2 regions of the Bacillus vallismortis genome follow, and region 2 is predicted to be linked to the other one. Evidence: predicted binding sites of a transcription regulator. Region 2 holds the regulator's gene; the other holds the start of a gene.
The links. Region 2 encodes LexA, which represses DNA repair genes until DNA is damaged. Its sites were predicted from a motif close to CGAACATATGTTCG; they were not measured.
Positions count from the first base shown of each region.

Region 1: the regulator LexA is predicted to act here: its motif matches at 5,691-5,704, upstream of BV11031_RS06120 (DNA polymerase IV).

Region 1 is NZ_CP026362.1:1,125,697-1,133,685, reverse strand. Features, by position in the region: gene rodA (rod shape-determining protein RodA) at 1-391, opposite strand, end outside; gene BV11031_RS06155 (helix-turn-helix domain-containing protein) at 407-1,051, opposite strand; gene BV11031_RS06150 (YqkC family protein) at 1,505-1,744, opposite strand; gene BV11031_RS06145 (iron-sulfur cluster biosynthesis family protein) at 1,758-2,081, opposite strand; gene BV11031_RS06140 (bifunctional GNAT family N-acetyltransferase/GrpB family protein) at 2,078-3,109, opposite strand; partial or broken gene BV11031_RS06135 (antibiotic biosynthesis monooxygenase family protein) at 3,102-3,444, opposite strand; gene BV11031_RS06130 (GNAT family N-acetyltransferase) at 3,457-3,927, opposite strand; gene BV11031_RS06125 (YolD-like family protein) at 4,072-4,410, opposite strand; gene BV11031_RS06120 (DNA polymerase IV) at 4,407-5,645, opposite strand; gene BV11031_RS06115 (YqzH family protein) at 5,814-6,020, shown strand; gene BV11031_RS06110 (MDR family MFS transporter) at 6,479-7,711, shown strand; gene BV11031_RS06105 (VOC family protein) at 7,885-7,989, opposite strand, start outside.
Region 2 is NZ_CP026362.1:1,517,103-1,525,091, forward strand. Features, by position in the region: gene tkt (transketolase) at 1-1,177, opposite strand, end outside; gene BV11031_RS08130 (DUF896 domain-containing protein) at 1,346-1,579, opposite strand; gene BV11031_RS08135 (YneB family resolvase-like protein) at 1,643-2,296, opposite strand; gene yneA (cell division suppressor protein YneA) at 2,315-2,632, opposite strand; gene lexA (transcriptional repressor LexA) at 2,781-3,398, shown strand; gene BV11031_RS08155 (hypothetical protein) at 3,783-4,202, opposite strand; gene fosB (metallothiol transferase FosB) at 4,285-4,707, opposite strand; gene BV11031_RS08165 (YndM family protein) at 4,932-5,384, shown strand; gene BV11031_RS08170 (poly-gamma-glutamate hydrolase family protein) at 5,411-6,169, opposite strand; gene BV11031_RS08175 (hypothetical protein) at 6,400-6,714, opposite strand; gene BV11031_RS08180 (YndJ family protein) at 6,808-7,989, opposite strand, start outside.

The sequences.
Region 1 (7,989 bases), 390 kb from region 2:
TATGGTGATATTGATTGAGTACCGAAGCCAACAGAAGAATTAAAATAATCTTCATAAATTCTGTGGGCTGGATTTCTAACACCCCGAAGCTGAGCCACCTCTGTGAACCATTTTTATATGTTCCAAAAAAATGAACGAGAATGAGAAGAAAAACGGTTCCCACAAATAACCGAAGCGCCAATCGGTCAAGCAGCTCGTAATCGATATAGGCTGTTCCGGCCATGATGCCAAACCCGACAAGATACCAAATAACCTGACGCTTGGCAAAATAAAAAGGGTCTTCTGTTTCATACTGCCCCGACCCGCTGTAAACGGCCAGCAAACTGATGAAAAACAGACAAAGTAAAATAAGCAGAAGACTGATGTCAATGTTGGTTTGTTTTCTTTTCATCTTTAACGTGCTCCATTATGATTTAGGTGACAATTGATTGAAGACGAGTTGAATCGCTGCGGCGTCATCGATATATCCGATCGGAAAAATATAATCGGGTATAACATCAACAGGAATAATGAAATACAGCAAAGCACCGCCTATCAGCAGCAATTCACGTGGCGTTCCGCGCCCTGAGGTAAATCTGCAATACATGTCCTGCAAACGGGTCAGGAAAGGGCCAATGCCGCTGACTTTCTCGACTTTATCTTCAAACTCGTCCTGAATCGTACGCTTCCCTTCTTCTGTCTGAGAATATTGCTGGTACTCATTCAGTTTGCTTCTCAGCTCTTCCGCTGTAAAAGACCGCCCATAGACATTTGAGGTTTGCAAAACATCTTCAATTTCATCAATTGATGAGTGAATATCCAGACGGCCGTTCTCCTGCTTCTTCTCCATTTGATAACCCGCCGCTGTCATCAGCTCATCAAAAGAAACGCCAAGACTGTCTGAAAACCTTTGTAAATGGTTTAGGTTTGCTTTTCTTTTGCCATTGATGATTCTCGAAATGGTCGCTTTATCAATTTGTGTGCGTTCGCTCAATTCTCTTAATGATAAAGATCTTTTTCGCAAATGCTCTTTCAGCAGCGCTCCTAACTGATTTTGCTTTTGTTCATCCACCATTCTGTTCTCCTTTCACACTAAAAACGTATCAATCTATCAGCCTAAAGACTAAGACGGTATAATGATATAGATTCGTTGTCAAAATGTCAACGAAGAACCATAGAAGCTTTAAAATTAAGTGTTTTCTATTCTGATCCTGTTGACAGTTAAACAAAAATCGCTTTCTGCCATAACGCAAATCAACCCCTGTTTTTGACGTCAAACCATCTCCGTTTTTTATGGGACTCCCATACTTTGTATTGCGCGTTTATTAACGGAGGACTTTTCACGCTGTTTCTTCGATCATCTCGCATCTCTTTTCCACAACTCTACTCCCAAGTTGCTTGTGCTAAAACGATTGATGTTGGCACCTCAGCGGAATATACCACTTTGGAAGCGTCTTGGAACCTTAGGTTTTTCTTTTCCATAATAAAAAGCGAAAGGCCTCTTCGGCTCTTTCGCTTTTCCATTTCATAAAACGTCGGTAATGCCATCCATATTTTCTCTGATCCATTCAATTGCAAGATCTATTGTTGTAAACTCCTGCGTTTCGAAGGTCATTTCATCCTGCAGCAGCCAAACATCTTTCTTGATTGACTCTGCTCCTCCAATTGACCAGTGGAGCAAGGTATAGGGATGGTTTTGGTTCAGGAAGGATACCCACGTTTTATTCTGTGCTGTGTTCTTCATTGACTTCAGCTTTTGTTCCACGTTTCGTGTCTCCCTACTTTACTAATATGCTCATTCTGGGGCTGAGCATTTCAGCCGGGCTTTTCAGCGCCAGTGTTTTGGCTTTTTCATTGTAATCGATCGTCATTTGATCGTCAAAAAACACTTTTTGCGACGATTGGATATAAAGCGGGATGCCGTTCGTTTCCAGCTGCTCGCACTGTCCCGTTAATTCGTTTGCCAGCCAAATTGTCGGTACACCGCTTACCGCGCAGCCGCATCCTTCTGCATCGTAACGAAGCTGGGCTTTTTTCCCTGGGTTGGCGTCAAACGCCTGCTGCAGTGTCTGTTTCGCTGCATCTGTCACATGTATGTTCATAAGGTGAGACCCCCGTTTCCATCATTTTCGCTATTGTAGCATACAACGCTTCCATCCGCATTGTTTCTGCCTTCTTTCCATCGCTTCGCATGTTCTTCTGCAGCCTTCATCCAATCATGTTTCTCTTGTATGTACTGATCGATACGATCCGGATAATGGGCCGCCAGTCGTTTTTTGAGAACAGCGTATTCGGCCGCTATTTTTGGATGGGCTCTGAGATAATCTCTGAACAGCATATGCCTTTCAACAGCAGGGTTTCCCTTTTCATATATATGGACGTGGTGGGTGCGTTTATTTCCGCCCTTTTGGAAATAACGCCTGCCAGCTATGCCGTTTTCTCCTTTCGGTGTATAGCCGATAGCCTTCATTTGTGTATCATATTGGCTTACAGCTTCAATACATCTTACTTCAATCAGAATATCAATGATTGGCTTTGCCGCCATGTTCGGGATCGATGTGCTTCCGATATGATGAACACCGATGATCTCAGGTCCGAACACAAGCTTCAGCCGTTCTTTTTCTTCACTGAAAAGTTCCGCCCATTTTTCATTGTAGAGAACCACTTCAACTTTTCTTTTCGGATACAAATGAAAGACCGACAGCACCAGACCCTCCGCTGCTCTCACCGTTTCAATCTTTTGAAACCCTGCCTTTGTGTACAGTGACACGGCCGGTGTATTGTTCTCGGCTGTTGCCACTTCAATCAGCTCAGCGTCTTCGTTTTGCTCGATGACAAATCGCAGAAGTGCTCGTCCAATCCCGTTTCTGAAACTGCCGGGATGCACAACCAGCCTGCAAATGGTGAGATGATGCATGTTTTTCTCATATGAAATGACGCCGATCAGTTTGCTGTCTTTCCGATATCCCGCAAACTGTTCATGAGATGCTTGAATATCCTTGACCTTCTCTTGTAAGGCGGGAATACCGCCAAAACCGATTAGCTCCGCTTCTTTGATGTAGGCGGGCTGCTGTACGGCAATAATCTCACGCGCTGCGCTGTCTTTCTTATGCTGAAGAAATTCAATCATTTCTGTTCTCCTGAAAATAGCCGCTGCCTCTCAACCTTTGCGACGCGGACTGCATACGACGCGTACCAAACGCTCTTTCCTTTTTCTTTTGCCGCTTGATGTTCAGTGTGATGCTTCCAGCGATTTATGGCGTCCATACTGTCCCAATAGGAAACCGTTATGCCCCTTCCATTCGCTTCCCGAACGCTTTCGACGCCTAAAAATCCGGGCTGATCCGCCGCCAGCGATACCATCCGCTCTGCTGTTTCCGCATATTCTGTGTCACTTTCGCTTTTGACAGACGAAAAAACGACAGCATAATAAGGAGGCTCAGGGGTTTTTGATAAAAAATCCATCCTATTTCCCCCTCATATGTTTTTGACAAACAGGACCTTGTCTTGGCCCGGGCCATCGTAGTTTGCAAACACTGAAACGCCATTTACCGTTTTGGTGCCCTTTTCAATGTCAAAGCCCAACTTTGTGTGATACGCGATTGATACCTTATTCACCGGTGAAGTGACGCACTTGATCCGGGTGCAGCCTCTTTGTTTTACCGTTTCAATAAAGACATCATATAATTGTTTCCCTATTTGCATTTTTCTGAAATCAGGGTGCACACCGGAGAAATGGATGTATGCCGTTTCAGGATCCGATTGCGATTGAAACCCGATTAAAAATCCTGTCATACTGTTCTGTTCAGATGTAATAAAGCTTGTGTCCTGAAAATGCTCAAAAAATAGTCTCGGCAATTTTTCTTTCAGCTGCCGGCCGCCCCACCATTCATTCATTACAGACGTTACCATTTCATAATCTGAAGACGTAATTGTTCGAATATCCATTTACGATTTGATCTCCCTCCGTCTGGCAAAACGAATGTCAGCTCTTTTTTTCTGCAATATAAAAATTATATTTTGCCTGACTGGAATTGTAAATGCCTTCTTTTCTGCAACATATTTCTCCCCCCAGTGCAGGGGGGAGAAACTTTACAGCACAATATCAAGCACCTGATCAAGTTTCAGCTTATAAATCTGATCCTCGTCTGCTTTTACCCATACTGTTTTTTCAAACTCTTCATACCGGCAGATTTTCCCGGTGCGGCGGACGATTTCACCGTCCTGGAAGCAGCTGACAGTGACATTCTGAGCAAACTCCATCGCGGCGCAAAGCGTTTGATTCATTTCCTCCAGCTTATCAGAATCAAGGATCGGCTTTTGCAGCTTTTGTTTATGGCGCTTTCTCTCAAGCAGGCTTTGTTTATGTTCCGGCAGAAACATCCTGCTCCCTTCCCACAGCATGTTGCCTCTTTTTAAATGGTCGTTCATTTATAATGCCCTCCTATTTTAGCCGCGCGTTCAAATGCCTGGCCTGCCGCTGTCAGTGACGCCGCCCTGATGATGGCTGTATCGCCGAACCGGCTTTTAATGCCATCCATCACATAGCCAAGGCTCATTTTCTTTGCATCATCCTGAAATAAATTGAGCTGCCATATGTCATCAGAGGAGAGCTGAGACAAATTGACCCCGAGGCGGCGGACAGGCTTCCCGTCCCAAAACGTAAGAAACAGCCGGCATACGGCCTCATATACATCCTGGGTAGAATTTGTCGGCTCCGCCAGCTTCACTTGCCGGTTGAAGCCCGTCGGCCAATCAAAATCAGCACCCCGGCAGCTTACTGACACCGTCTGCCCCATTGCCCCGGCGTTTCGGCTTCGCCTGCACACTTCTTCACTCAGTTCCAGCAGCACGACCTTGATTTCTTTGTCAAAGTGTTCGTAGTCTCTCGGGAGAGTCATTCCATGGCCTATCGCCTTTTGCCCGTCCAGAGATGAAGTTGACACAGGAGAATAGTCGATCCCGTTCGCTGTCATCCACAGCACGTGGCCGTTAATGCCCCATTTCTTTTTTAAAAGTTCGAGCGGAAAAGACGCGAGCCCGCCGATCGTGCTGATGCCCATCCGGTTTAAGTGATGCTTCATTCGGCTCCCAACGCCAAACATGCTGCCCACCGGAAGCGGCCACATGTCGGTTTTCATATTTTCTTTCGTTAAGGTAAAAATACCGTTCTTATTCTTTTTGGCAAAATTGTCGCACGCGATTTTGGCCAGCGCTTTATTAGAGCCGATTCCGACCCGCGCATAAACGCCGATCTCCCGCATGATTCTGCCCTGAATGCTTTTCGCGATCTCCTCCGGCGCCCCAAACAGCTTCTGGCTGCCTGTAATGTCCATGAATTGCTCATCAATGGAATACGGTTCCACAAGGTCTGTATATTCCTCTAGAATCGCCGTAATTTGGAGTGATACATCAATATACCGCTGCATACGGGGCCGGAGCACAATAGCTTCAGGGCACTTTTCCTGCGCCTCCCACAAACGCGATGCATTCGCGACCCCCGTTTGTTTTGCCAGCGGGCAGGCAGCCAATACGACTCCTCCCCTTTTTTCGGGATCACCCGACACAATGACGGGCCTATTTTTCAAATGTGGATTTTCCGCTTTCTCTACAGATGCATAAAACGATTGCATGTCAACGAGAAAAATCACTTTTTCTTTCATCATACACACCTCTAAAAAAAGAACTTATGTTCGTTTTTCTATTATATGCGAAAGTACGTTCGGTTTATACTGGTAAATGATTCTTGTCTGACAGAAAATATGATCCAAGGGTGTGAGAGAAGAAAAACATTTAGTAGAATAAAAGCGAAGCATAAAGATAGGAGAGTCATAATGGAGAAATTTGTCGAGAAAATGATGGGACAGGCACTGCGCCAATACGGCCGAAATGTTGCCATAGATCCATTAAGCCCGTATGAAAAACAAAGCCTGAAAGCAGCCTTGGAAGAGAGACAGAATGAAGAGCCCGATGAGGATCTGCATGCGCATATAGAAGATATCATTTATGACTATGTCACAAACCAAGGGCTGTTCTCTTAACCATGGGCGAAAAGAAACAGAGGTGCACAGCGCCCCGAATTGGACTATCCGCTCTTTCAGCCGCTATGCGGCTTTTCTTTGAAAACACCGCCGTGATAACAAACAATCGTTTTGCCATCACGGAGAAAGGGTCTATCCAGTGTCACCTGCATCAACGCCATCGCCTTTCCTATTAACCAGACACCCGTTTAGTTCCACAGCCTGCCTAAGCTTTGAAATGCTCACGTATTGCAGCATCAATTACATTACATAATGTGCTTTCACTACCATAACTAAGCATCGGATATATTGGCATGTTCCTTCTCAACGCTTCAGCCGCCACTTCAACGATGTACACTCCGACAGCGATAAGATATGTTTTCATATGAAAAAGAAAATATTTTGAATGTTCCATTGGATAAGGAAATTTTTTCATATATGATAGAAAATGATCTTACATACAGGAGAGAATACGATTCATGAAGAAATGGAAAGATATCCACCCCATCAGCTGGACAATTATCATCGGAACCATTTTCGGCCGAATGGCAACATCGATGAGCATTCCTTTTTTAGCGATTTATTTAACAGCCGTCCAAGGCACATCAGCTTCTTATGCCGGACTTGTTATCGCCGCAAGCTCATCAGTGGGCATCCTTGCGAGCTTTTACGGCGGATATATCTCGGACAAATTCGGCAGAAAAAACATGATGCTCGTGTCCATTTTCGGCTGGATGCTGGTATTTGCAGGGTTCGCGGCGGCATCTCATCTCTGGATGTTTTTTGTGGTAAACGCATTAAACGGTCTTTGCAAATCACTGTTCGAGCCCGCTTCAAAGGCTTTGCTGTCTGATATGACAGAAGAAAAAACGAGATTGCTTGTTTTTAATTTACGCTATGCGGCTATTAATATCGGCGTGGTCTTCGGACCGGTGCTCGGCCTGTATTTCGGCTCATCGCAATCGACCGGACCCTTTTTGGTCCCCGCAGTGATTTACGGATTATACGGCCTTATACTTGCTGTCCAATTTAAAAAACATCCATCCTCGTCAGCATTAGGCCAATCCCGGCATATGAGCGTGCGGGAAGCGTTTATGGTGACGCAAAAAGATCATCTTTTTACAATTGCTTTGGTTGGCATTACGCTATGCACCTTCGGCTACTCACAATTCAGTTCCACATTCCCGCGGTATATGGCGCAGAACCCCTTGATCAGCAATGGAACGAAGCTGTATGGGGTGATGCTCACGTTAAACGCAATCGTTGTGCTGGCGACGCAATTTCCCATCGTCCATTTTGCAAAGCGTTTTTCGCCGCTTTGCTCCCTGATGCTCGGTAATGTGATGGTGAGTATCAGCATGGCCATTTTCACCATATCACACGGTGTTTCCTCACTAGTGATGATTGTGGTCACATTTACAATTGGTGAAGTGCTTCTATTCTCTATGATGGACTTGTTTGTAGACCAGATTGCAAAACCAGGATTAAAAGGCACTTATTTCGGGGCAATCGGTTTTTCACAGCTCGGAAACGTTATTGGCCCCTGGATTGGAGGGTTGTGTATAGATCTGTTTGGCGCCGGACGGCCGATTTTTATTTTTTCTGTCTTGAGCGGCATTACCCTGCTCGGCCTGCCATTTTTAGCGTTCGCCTATCGGCAGATGAAAACGGAAATCACAAAACACCGTTCCGGCCTGGAAAAGCCGCTTTAACTAAAAAAACGCGGGAGAAAACCAATCTCTCCCGCAACGATGAAGTGATGAACATGCATATAGGCCATTTGATGTTCATCTTTTCGTATTTATTATGTTTGCAGGTTATAAGCTTCAAGTATGCGAAGAACCGAAAAGCGCAGCTTGACCGCATTGAGAAAAAGCTTAACACCCTATGATTGACCGCTTGGGGCAACGAGCTCTACCTTAATCCTGTCCGGATCCTCACAATAAACTGCATAATGCCCGTCTCCTCCGGCAAAAGGATGCCGGTCTCG
Region 2 (7,989 bases):
CTTCATTTTTAATTGTTGTTTTGTTTGAACCCGCCAGGTCAGCAGATCCTCCAACAAAGAAAGGAATTTTTTTCGCAAGTCCGTTAAGAACTTCACCGGATGATGCACGGGATGCCAAGCTGCTTCCTTTTTCATAAACAGGAACCTCTTGATCCCAATCCTTCGGAAGCTCTCCTTTGATTGCCAGTTCAAGCTGTTCAGCAAGTTCAGGATAAACTTCTTTATATTTATTGAATTGGGCATTCCATTCTTGTTCCTTTTTCTCGCCTGACTCTTTAACCGCTTCAGCGAAATGCTCATAAACTTCTGAAGGAACGTAAAAATCTTCTTCATACGTCCACGCGTATGCTTCTTTTGTTAATTTGCTTTCCTCTTTACCAAGCGGAGCACCGTGAACACCGGATGTGCCGGCACGGTTAGGTGAACCAAATCCGATCGTTGTTTTCACTTCGATTAATGTAGGTTTCTTTTCATTTTGGCGTGCTTTTTCAATAGCCGCTGTTAATTCTTCAATATTATTTCCATCCTCAACATAAAGAACTTCCCAATTCATTGCTTCAAAACGCTGCTTCACATTTTCAGAGAATGAACGGTCGAGATCTCCATCAAGAGAAATGTCATTAGAATCGTATAATACGATCAGACGGCCAAGCTGAAGGTGGCCTGCAAGTGAAGCTGCTTCAGAAGAAATACCTTCCATTAAATCACCATCACCGCAGATACTGTATGTATAATGATCGACTACGTTAAATGAATCGCGGTTGTAAGTTTCCGCTAAATGGCGTTCAGCGATAGCCATTCCGACAGCCATGGCAATTCCCTGGCCGAGCGGACCTGTTGTCGCATCAACACCGGCAGTATGTCCGAATTCCGGATGTCCAGGTGTTTTGCTGCCCCACTGGCGGAATCCCTTAAGATCTTCGATGCTCAGATCAAACCCGCTTAAATGAAGCATGCTGTATAAAAGTGCTGATCCATGTCCGGCAGATAAAACAAAACGGTCACGGTTAAACCAGCCAGGGTTTGACGGACTTACGTTCAAAAATTTTGTCCATAGTGTGTATGCCATTGGAGCTGTCCCCATTGGCATCCCTGGGTGACCAGAATTTGCTTTTTCAATAGCGTCTATTGAGAGTGTGCGAATGGTAGCAACCGATTTCTTTTCAATTGTATCCATAAAAATCCCCTTCCTTATGTGTTGTACCCTTACATCATAAATGTCTGACGACTTTTTCTCAACTGTTTCAGCTTAAAATTGAGAGAAACTTGTTGAAATTTGTAACATAAAAGTTTTGCTTATAGTATATGCAAAAGAGGAATACGTTATTGCCGTATTCCTCCTATATTAGTGAAGTTTATTATTTCTTTTTTCTTTTTTAAGTTTTTCTGGTGTAACATCATTGCCTTCTGGGTCAATGATTTTCACACTTTTTAATGTGTTTTTCATAGAAGAGCGAAAACCTTTCAGGTACTCTTGACGGAGCTTTTGCTGTTCGGCTTTTTCTTCTTCTGTTATAACGCCAGCTTTGGCTTTGGCAGCAAGTTCATTAATTCTGGCAATTTTTTCGTTTGAAATCATGTTAAACTCCTTTATTGCATTTTGCCTATATACTACTAGATCAAAAAGAGTTTTACAACTGATTCAATCGGCTGTATCGTCATTCTCTATGTATTCCTGAAACCGCCGGTGGACTGTCGCTTTAGACACATCATAGCCAAACCCCCTGAGCGTAGCCGCAATTTCTGCGAACGTCAGTTTATTCGCCCTTAAGCGGACAATCTCTGAGATGGGCACCTCTATTCTTTCTTTTCCGCTGTTTTCATGTTGGTTTTTCAGGTTTTTTTGCGGTTTAAAACCGTTTTTCACTGCGCGTTTCATGCCCCGCTTGATTTTCATGTTGTGAATTTTCCGCTGGTACTCTTCCACAATGCTGACGATCTCCAGCACCATCGAATCAGCCTCCGATAACTCCAGTTCGCCTTTGTGAGCGGTTGTATAGACTTTCACACCTTCTCTATAGATGCAATGAAGCAGTGCGATTTTTGCATTTCCCCGTCCGAGCCTAGTCTCATCCTGAACCAAAATGACATCAATTTCAGAATTCTTGATCTCATCAAGCAGCTCAAATACACCATCCCGATCCATTTCATATCCGCTTGCTTTTTCGGAAATCACTTTGACGACTTCCATGCCGTTCTCGGCCGCAATGGCCGTAAGCTCCTCCTCCTGCCGCTTTAATGACGTCTCCTGCTGTTCTTTATTTGTGCTTACGCGGGCATAAATGAGTGCTTTCATTTTTTCTATCTTTCCTCTCTATCTTACAGTTGCCAATTCATATGCATCCTGATGCTTTTTTTTCAACGGAATCACCAATTCATCTCCCGGCTGGATATCAGTCGTCTGAAGATAATTTTTATCAGCTACCCATTCAATAAAATCTTGTTTGTTCATTTTCTTTTTATCTGTTACCTGGTCAGCTATAGACCAAAGTGTATCGCCTTGCTGGACTTCTATTTTAACATACTGATTAAGCTCCTGGCCGTTGCTTGAATATGACAGCAAAAGGATAACCGCGCTCAAAATCACTGTGAACAGACCGACAAAAATAATAGATTCTTTACCCATGATCATAACCTCCAACAGGAATGTTTGTTCGCTTTTTATAATTTCAGTATATACGAACAAATGTTTCTGTCAATTGTTTTTTCGAACCTATGTTTGTACTGTCAGGAAAATCATGCTATAATCTTCTTAAAATCGACGTTTTGAGGTGCGAAAAATGACGAAGCTATCAAAAAGGCAACTTGATATCCTCAGTTTCATTAAAGCAGAGGTTAAATCAAAAGGATATCCGCCTTCCGTAAGAGAGATCGGAGAGGCTGTCGGGCTTGCGTCCAGCTCAACTGTCCACGGCCACTTGGCCCGTTTGGAAACAAAAGGGCTGATCAGACGAGATCCGACAAAACCAAGAGCAATAGAAATTCTTGATGAAGAAGTAGACATTCCGCAAAGCCAGGTCGTTAATGTACCGGTCATCGGGAAAGTCACGGCGGGATCTCCTATTACAGCAGTAGAAAATATTGAAGAATATTTTCCGCTTCCCGACCGTATGGTTCCCCCAGACGAGCATGTGTTTATGCTTGAGATTATGGGAGACAGTATGATTGATGCAGGTATTCTCGATAGGGATTATGTCATCGTTAAACAGCAAAACACAGCGAACAACGGGGAAATTGTCGTTGCGATGACAGAAGATGATGAGGCTACGGTAAAACGTTTCTATAAAGAGGATACTCACATTCGCTTACAGCCTGAAAACCCAACGATGGCACCGATCATCCTACAGAATGTCAGCATTCTAGGGAAAGTGATTGGTGTGTTCAGAACCGTCCATTAATCTATTGAACTATCAAATGATGAAATAACCCTCTCTTCCTCGATGAAGAGGGGGTTTCTTGTATAAAAAAAAGCAGGCTCGCCCTGAATTTTAGGTGCGAGCCTGAATAGGAGGAAAAAGAACATCATGTTTACACCACAATTATCCATCAATTGATTGTTGAAGTCAAGAAATATTCTTTCCCTCAGGAAACTTTTTATCAAAATGCTGTCTATCAAATATAGACGTAATCTGCTTAAAAATGTTTCATGTTTAGGTCGGGGAATGATATGGCCTCAGATATTATCGAGGGAGCGCGGCGATTAAATTAATATGAAAATTTAGCACATAGTTTAGTTAGTTCTTTTTAATGTAAAAAAACAGCTCACCTTATGATCATGAGCTTCAATCAAAATGAAAATATTGAATACCATAACTCCCTTTTACCCGAACATTTGTACAGTTTTCCGAATGTTCTTCTGCAAAGATACGGTATCGATGAAATGGATCAATTGAAATCTTATCTTGAGCACTAAAATCAAACCAGTTGCCTCTGAATTGTTTCGTGCTCAGCGTGGTATATTGCCCGGTAAGCCCCATCCGTTGAAGTTTAAACTCAATCGAACAACTTTTAGCTCCCAAGATCGTAAACTGATAGCCTAAAAAATACTCGATAGCCGGAACATCACTTATGTTTTCCAAAACAAACGACTTAGTGTTGTCATTTAAAGTAAAGTCGGTTTTGTGATCAAACTCTAATGCTGACGCATGTGTACAAATGCCTAAAAAACACGCCAAAACTGCCGTTAAAACCACTATTTTCATTTTCAATCAAACCCCTCCCTTACCATATTTTACTCTTTCCTCACGTTTATGTATATGTTCTTTGGGAAATCTCGAGGACGCTTCAATCATAAAATTTCATATGTGTTTTTTCCTGTTTATAAAACTGAAGTCTGTCTTGAAGGCTTCCAGTATGAAATTCAAATTTATGGCCGTCAGGGTCGGTAAAATAAATAGACTTTCGATCGCGTTCATTTCGTTCTCTGCCAGGCAGAATATTGACATGAAGCCTTTTTAATTTTGCTAATATGTCTTCAAATTCACGATCTTGAATAGTAAAAGCAATATGTGTATAAGATGCCTTGATGTCATTTCTCGGAATGTCAGGCTCTTCATTAAGTGCAAGCCAGATGCCATTCAAATCAAAATATGCTGTTGTTCTTCCCTTGACCAGCAGCTTGGCATCAAACACTTTGCAATAAAAATCGATCGATGTGTCCAAATGAGAAACAGAAAATAACAAATGATTGATTCCTTGTATCTCCACAATAAAATCCCCCTCTAAGGCTGATCAACCATATGTACGTTTTTGCACCAAGAAAGTTTCATGCAACAAGAAAGTTTCATGCAACAAGAAAAAAATACCAGTGTAAACAAAATCGGATTGTTTAAAATAATGACTGTTAAATGGGTTCAACTAAATTGCTTAATGTGTTTATCATTCATTTACTGCAAAGGTTTTTTCATAAAAATAACAATGTAGGTGATCAAATGAAACATCTCATTGCACTAGCCTCAAAGATTGCTTTCACTCTCGCCCTTTTATATGTGATATTAGACAGGGTCTACTACGCATCGTTTTTAAGTGTGATGTTGATTGCGATTTTCTTAGGTTTTGTCTCATATCTTTCCGGTGACATGCTCGTTCTTCCAAGAACAAACAATATTACAGCTTCATTAGCTGACTTTGGACTTTCATTCGTTTTGATTTGGGTCTTTGCTTTAACCCAAACAAGAAATGATTTTTCACCGTTTGCAGCCGCTCTTCTTTCCGCTGTCTGCCTGACTGTTTTTGAATACTTTTTTCATCGGTATTTACTGAAGAATGTGCTGGATGAAACATTCCGAAATGAACTGACAGCCAGAGATAACACTCTACAATATCAAACAGAAGCCGCTGATGAGATGTATCCTGACGTTACAAACGAGAAGCATGAGGAATAGGAGGCCGACTTATCGCCTCCTATTTTTCAGTAGTTACTTTTCAGAAAACGGGACATTACTTCTGTAAAATCATAAAATCTCTCATTTTGAGTAACAGATCTGCTTTTTAAAGAAAAAATGCCGAACAAAGATCTTCTAAAACCTGTGCTCATTTCGATCTGGATACTCAGCCCTGTTTTTGATTTATTTGCAATGTTATTCGGACTAACGCCTGCATGCGGGTGGTCCGTACTAAGCAAGACAGCAGGAAAACCTGCATTTTGCAGTTCTTCAACTAAACCTGCAGCTCTTTCGCGATCTGTACCGCCAACTTCAATCTGCTGATCTTCTTCTGCATACCCGTGCAATGAAATGACATATTCGTGGTTTTTCGTCATCCTCAAGGCTCTGGGTTCATCAAAATGCGTGCTCGTAATATGCAGTGCAAAATTTCCTGACGATTTTAAGCCTTCAAATACATACATCGAATACTCTTTGCTCAGCTCTCTGGCTACTTCACTTGTCCCGCCTTCAATCCCTCCTCCATGAATGGCTAACACAAGGACAGGGTGTCCGGCTTCTTTCGTTACAATACGGTAATCCGAAGGCTCTTCATTGTTTTTTAATTCCTCAAAATTCTGATAGACATCTTCAGCGTAAATTGAAGAAATGGGAATGAACATCACAAAAACAATCAATAATTTAACAATTTTAAAAGTTGATGGGAAACGTTTGACTATGTTACAATCAACATGCTTCAGGGAATGGAGCAAACGGCGGAGCAGGGATACTTTGGCCGGTTTCATCTACTCCGCCTCTAAGTCCAAATCAACAGGATGTCGGTTTCTTTGAGGCTTTCGCACGAATTCTCTCGTCCTCCTTGTTAAATTTTTGTTAAATTCACAATATTATATACCATTAGCCCGGGCGCTGTTCTTCCCATTTCTGAATTTATGAAAAGGAATTGGCCCCGCTTGTTTCCCAATTCCCATATCTAACACAAAAAAAACGCACCTGCTCTTGGCTTGTGCATTTTTTATTTTCTATCGCTTCTTCGTTTCTTTGCTTTATTCAATTTCATAATGTTTTTTTCAATTTTTCTTATTTTTCGCCTTTGCGGGATTGTTTTCACTTCATAATAAACAGCGATAAATCCGCTTAAAGTTACTGCTGCGATGTAAAGAAAACGGCGTTTGATAAATCGGCCAGCGCGTCTGTGATTCCCCTTCTCTTTTTCCAGCTGTTCGATCACATCTTGATCGAACAGCTGATCGACATACACTTGTTTCATTCCCACTGCAAATCCAGCAGCCAGCCAAAGAACCAGAAATAAACTGATATAAAACATCATTAATCCCTTCCTTTCCCGTCCAGATGCGGCGCAGAATTGGAATGTAACTGATGGAATCGTTAAACAGCTGTCAGACGAAGTCACTTCCTGGTGTTAGGTTCTTTCATTTGAGCGAATATATGTAATGATGTAATGGACAGTTAAAAATTTCAATCCAAACAGCCACATGTGATGAACAGCGGTTAATCTGTTGTCATGTGCAGCTTCTATCAGAAAGGTCTCAGATAATGGAAGCGGAAATGTCCCCGCTCTGGTTTGCAGATAAATCCCCTCATCCCCAGCTCTGTTTTTTCTCCGCTTGCTTGTCAAAACCAGTTTTTCCTGATGATGATAAGGCTTTAAAATGCCTGTCATGCTGCTGAATGGGAGCGGGAGAGAGATGTTCATATATCCCTCTTCATTTGAGCGATACACAGAATACAGAGCGGTAAAAATGGTTTCGTTTTTTTCGTTTGTTCTGATCCAGGCCCGCACTCTTTTTCTGCCGTCTTTTTTCGAATGAACACCCTTTATCTTGCTGTACATTTTATACCAGTCAGGGTTCGTCGACAAATGAATTTGTCCGGTTCTTTTGCTAATCCACTCGTAAACAACAGCAAGCGGCCGAAACCACGTGCTCCACGCCACTTTTGCCTTCACATCATACTCAACGGTTTGTTCATAAAACGATAGAATGAACGGCGCCAGTTTTTCAGGTGAAAAGTCTTTTGAGCGAAGGCTTCTCATATCATCCACAAGCCCTCTGTATTGGACGTTATTTTCAGCTTGAATATGAGCTAAAAAGTCTTTTCCAATCTTTCTTTTTCCGTAGATACGACTGAACGTCTTTACACTGGCCGCATCAAAAGGCTTCGGGCCTTCTATTCTCCATCCGATTAGTGCAGGCAATATCACGGCAAATGCGTTGACAAAACCGTGAATCCAAATCATCTGATTGATGGTCAGTGTCACTTCCTGCCGAAATACACCAAGTGAATAAATCATCGAGAATGTGATTGTCACCATTAAAACGGCAGAAGAAAGCCGAATAAGGATTTTCCCAATCTTATTGCGAAAAGCTGTGGTGAGCACCAAATATGCTTGAAGATAAAGCGCCGCCATATAGAGGCCAACTGCAATGACATCAAGTATTTTGGAATATGAAATCCCAAGCGCGATAAGAATGGGTGAAAACAAAATCACCCATGTCATCCAACTGTACAACAGCCGATTTTTTCTGGTGATTCTCCCGAGCAAGCCGTTAAAGATGGGGATCAGAAAAGCTGAATAGTGGAA